DNA from 2 places in the Paraburkholderia sp. Clong3 genome. Region 1 is predicted to be linked to the other one. Evidence: riboswitches for the same ligand, from Rfam matches in the RefSeq annotation. Region 1 holds a riboswitch; the other holds the start of a gene.
What was found. A riboswitch is a leader RNA that binds a small molecule or an ion and turns the genes downstream of it on or off. The one in region 1 is predicted to bind thiamine pyrophosphate.
Positions count from the first base shown of each region.

Region 1 (2,391 bases):
TGGCGCAGATAGCGTCCATACACGGCGAGGATGATGAAACCGAACGCGAGTCCGGTAAAGATCATCAGCAGGTGCGGGAAGTCGTGGACGTTCTTCGCCTGCAGCGCGTTGTAGAAGTCCCTGCTCCAGCTATTCAGGCGCACGTTGATCCAGACGACGAGCAGGTTCATCACGATGATCGTGACGAGCAGCCCCCACGCGATGCCTCGTTCCTCGGAAACCCAGTAGGGCTTGATCAGGGTCCACGCGGAGACCTTTTCGTCGGGCGGCAGCGCGGGGCTGGCGGAAGTATGTGATGTCATGAGCGTCCTGATGAAGTGCTGACCCGAAGTGCCATTCCGGCGTACGGGTCCGATCTGGTTGACCCATGTCGGGCGATCCCGCGAACTGCGGGCCCCTTTGCGAGGGCGTGGCTGCCGCGGGTCTGCGATACCTGGCCGGGCATCGCGCCATCACGCTCGATGAACGCGAGTCCGGACTGGCGCCCGATTCTGGCGTGACGCCCTTAAGCGAAAATTAATTTTCGGGGCCGGCATCCGCTGCGCTGCCGCCGCCACGCATGCGGCCACGAGCGTCGCGCGCGCCGCGTTTTTGCGGCACCGGTCACGGCATTGTGCCAGAGCGCCGGGCCGCTTCGCACCGGCATCTCGATAGACGGTGCCAGATCAAAATTGGGGTGGCGACTGCGGAGCGCTGGTTTGCGGGCGCCGCGCCTTTTATGGTCTAATGACCTGCGACGAAACAGGGGTGCTTCGCCCACAGGCGGCATGACTTTCATGCCGGGGCGGCGAGGCTGAGAGAGACCCTTTGCACCCGATCCGGGTAATACCGGCGCGGGAAGTTTCCGGAAGCAACCGTCTTCCATTCCCCGCCGGGCGGCGAGCGCAGCTCACATGTGCACGTCGTGACCGGCCGGCTTCACCCGCCGGTTTCGTCCTGGGTACGTGCGTTTTTGGCCGTACGGAAAGGACTCGATGACCGCCTATTCTTCAGACATGCATTTTTCCCTTCGTCACGCCGCCTCGGGCGAGCCGTGCCGTTTTGGTTTTGCCCACCGCAGTCGAACGGAGCGCGCGCGATGAACCGTCCCGCCCGACCCGATTTCGCCGTGCTCGGCGGCGGCCTGTGCGGCCGCCTGGTCGCGTGGCGCCTCGCTGGCGACGGGCATCGCGTGGCGCTCTACGAGCGCGGCGATGCCACCGGTTCGCAGGCTGCCGCGTGGGTCGCCGCCGCGATGCTCGCGCCGCTGGCAGAGGCCGCGAGCGCCGAGCTGCTGATCACGCGGCTTGGCGCGAGTTCGCTCGAAAGCTGGCCGCGCGTGCTTGCCGAACTGCCGGAGCCGGTGTTTTTCCAGCGCAACGGCACGCTCGTCGTCTGGCATCACGCGGATCGCACCGAGGCGCCGCTATTCGAGCGGCGCGTGCGTGCGAACGCGCCGGCCGAGTTGCTCGACGGCGGCTTCGTCGCGTTGGCGGGCGCGCAGCTCGGCGCCGCCGAACCCGCGTTGGCCGGCCGCTTCAGCCAAGGCTGGCTGCTGCCGCGAGAAGGCCAGCTCGACAACCGCCAGGTGCTGTCCGCGCTTGCGGCCGGGCTTGCCGAGCGCGGCGTCGACACGCACTGGAACACGCCGATCGACGACGCATCGCTGCCCGAGGCCGGCATCACCATCGATTGCCGCGGGCTCGGCGCGAAGCCGGTGCTGCCGACGCTGCGCGGCATCCGCGGCGAAGTTGCGCGCGTGCATGCGCCTCACCTGCAGCTGACGCGCCCGGTGCGGCTACTGCATCCGCGTTACCCGCTGTATATCGCGCCGAAGCAGAACGGCCTCTACGTGATCGGCGCGACCGAGGTGGAGGGCGAGGACATGTCGCCCGTCAGCGTGCGTTCGGCGCTCGAGTTGCTGAGCGCGGCGTTTTCGGTGCACCCGGGCTTCGGCGAGGCGCGCATTCTCGAGCTGAATTCGCAGTGCCGGCCGACCTTGCCCGATCATCGTCCCGCGCTGCTGTGGGACGGCGCGCGCACGCTGCGCGTGAACGGCCTGTACCGGCACGGCTACATGATCGCGCCCGAAGTCGCCGACGAAGCCGTGCGCTTCGCGAGCGCGCTGCTCGACGGCCGCGTCGGTGATGCCGACGCATTCGCCGGCTGGCGGCGCGACTCACGCTGGAGCGAGCTGTTCCAGCAGCATTTCGCGCGCGAGCCGGCCCGAGCGTAGCGGCCAACGTGCCGCGCGCGATGCCGCTTGCGCCATCGATTGAACCGTATTCGAACACCATGGACATTCATATCAATCAGAAGCCGTTGTCGTTGCCCGAGGGCGCGACTGTCGCCGATGCGCTCGCTGCCTTTGGCGCGCGTCCGCCGTTCGCGGTCGCGCTCAACGGCGATTTC
Region 1 is NZ_JBNDMH010000002.1:3,480,013-3,482,403, forward strand. Features, by position in the region: gene OKW30_RS20170 (ABC transporter ATP-binding protein/permease) at 1-302, opposite strand, end outside; TPP riboswitch at 734-857, shown strand; gene OKW30_RS20175 (FAD-dependent oxidoreductase) at 1,079-2,215, shown strand; gene thiS (sulfur carrier protein ThiS) at 2,275-2,391, shown strand, end outside.

Region 2 (2,391 bases), 3.1 Mb from region 1:
CGCCATGATCGAGCCGCCGCGCGACACGATGCCGGTCATCCGGTTCGCCGTGAGCGGCACATATTGCAGACGCACGCCCGCGTGGATCGTGAAGTAGTCGACGCCTTGCTCGGCCTGCTCGATCAGCGTGTCGCGGAAGATTTCCCAGGTGAGGTCTTCAGCCTTGCCGTTGACCTTTTCGAGCGCCTGATAGATCGGCACCGTGCCGATCGGCACCGGGCTGTTGCGGATGATCCATTCGCGTGTTTCATGAATGTGCTTGCCGGTCGACAGATCCATCACCGTGTCGCCGCCCCAGCGGATCGCCCACGTCATCTTGTCGACTTCCTCGCCGATCGACGATGTCACCGCCGAGTTGCCGATGTTCGCATTGACCTTCACGAGGAAGTTGCGGCCGATGATCATCGGCTCGCTTTCCGGGTGATTGATGTTGTTCGGGATGATCGCGCGGCCGCGCGCGATTTCCTCGCGCACGAATTCCGCAGTGATTTCGGTGAGGCCGTTCGGACCGAACGCGCTCGCGCCGAATGCCTGGCCGGGGTGCTGACGGCCCATCATCGCGGCGAGCTTCGCGCCGTTCGGGCCGCTCGTCTTCAGGGTCTCGAGGTACTCGGCACGGCGCTGGTTTTCGCGAATCGCGATGTATTCCATTTCCGGCGTGATGAGGCCTTGCTTCGCGTAGTGCATCTGCGTCACGTTCCTGCCGGCGATCGCGCGGCGCGGCGTGCGATGCAGTCCCGGAAAGCGCAGCTGCGCGGTGGCCGGATCGGCGGCGCGCTCGCGGCTGAAGCTGCTCGACAGACCGGTCAGCGGCTCGGTGTCGCCGCGCTCCTCGATCCACGCCTCGCGCAGCGCGGGCAGACCCGCGCGGATGTCGATCCTGGCGTCCGGGTCGGAGTAGGCGCCCGAGGTGTCGTACACGTAGATCGGCGGATTCTTTTCGCCGCCGAAGCTGTCGGGCGTGTCGGCCTGCGAGATTTCGCGCATCGGCACGCGGATGTCGGGGCGCGAGCCGGTCACGTAGACCTTGCGCGAATTCGGCAACGGCGCGACGGCGGCCTCGTCCACGTGGGCTTCGGCGGAAATAAACTTCGGGTTGGCGTTCATGTAAGTCTCCGTACAAAGTGGGGCGGCTAAGCAGGAGACCGAGATGGAAGTAGTCGGAAAATCGCGCAGAGGTGAGGCCCTTGAGGCTGGAGCGAAATCCGTACGCTTCCCTGCGCTGGCATTATCCAGATCAGGTTCAAAGGGTATTTCTCACCCACGCAACACGGACCTCCAGCTCCGCGCTACGCAGGACCCCCGCGTTAGCAGCGCACACGATACACCGCCCGCCCGCGGTTTGGCAACCTGTCTGAATGATTCAAAAAACTGGTCCGGATGAAACCCCAGACATCTCCTATGCTTGATTCGAGACCGCATCGGACAGGGCAACTTACAGCGAGGGAACGGCTGCCTTACAGTGAAAAATCGTCGGCGGCTTCAGGCTGATACAGGATTTTGTCGAGCTTGAGCACTTTCTGATCGCCGCTGGGTGGCGTGAAGCGGATGCTCTCGCCGCGGCGCGCGCCGAGCAGCGCGAGGCCAGCCGGCGAGAACACGTTCAGGCGCCCTTGCGCGAGATCGGCGTTGGGCGGATAGACGACGGTCCACGTCATCTGTTCGCCGCTCGCCGCGTCGCTCAGCGTCGCTTGCGAGTTCATCGTGACGACGTCGGCGGGGATGTCGTGCGAGTCGACGATCACCGCGCGTTCGAGCACATCGTCGAGCATGTGCTGCAACTTGGCGTCGGTGGCCGCGTATTTCTCGAGGCGGGTCACGTCGAGTTCGGTCAGGTAGCAGGTTTTGATCTTCTTCATCATCAGGACTCCGGATAAGGCGGTCATGGATGGCCGCGTGCAACGACCCATGGGGTGGTCGGCGGATGAGTGGACGAATGGGAGAGCCCGGTGCCCGGCGACGCGGCCCTGGGAATTGGCGGACTGCGTCAGCGAGGGCGCCGGGCGGCGTGAAGCGGGACCGTTCGGGACGTCTCGCCGGGGCCGTGCGACGCGACGCCCGCGCGCGCGCACTCGCCTGCGCGGCATGGGCGCAAGCGGGCGAGAGCACGGAAAGTCGGACGACGCAGAGAAGTCACGGGCAAAACGACCAGGTGTTGGGGAAGAGCGATCGAGAGGCGCCGGGCGACAAAGCGTGAGGCCGCGCGGCAGCAGCGAGACGAAAGTTTGATGGTAGCACGCTGTCTCACGCAGTTCCGTTTGCGACGTCGCGCCCGTCGATTGACCGTTTTTGTGCGGTGCGAGAAGAAAGCGGTGTGGTCCGCATTGCGTTCAAGCCAGTCAGAGGATTGCCGTTAAACAAAGTGCAGCGAAGGCCGCACTCCGGCGAAGC
Region 2 is NZ_JBNDMH010000002.1:374,309-376,699, forward strand. Features, by position in the region: gene thiC (phosphomethylpyrimidine synthase ThiC) at 1-1,107, opposite strand, end outside; TPP riboswitch at 1,197-1,314, opposite strand; gene OKW30_RS06025 (GreA/GreB family elongation factor) at 1,458-1,859, opposite strand.
Region 2: linked by a shared signal. The riboswitch ahead of thiC (phosphomethylpyrimidine synthase ThiC) and the one ahead of OKW30_RS20175 (FAD-dependent oxidoreductase) in region 1 are both predicted to bind thiamine pyrophosphate.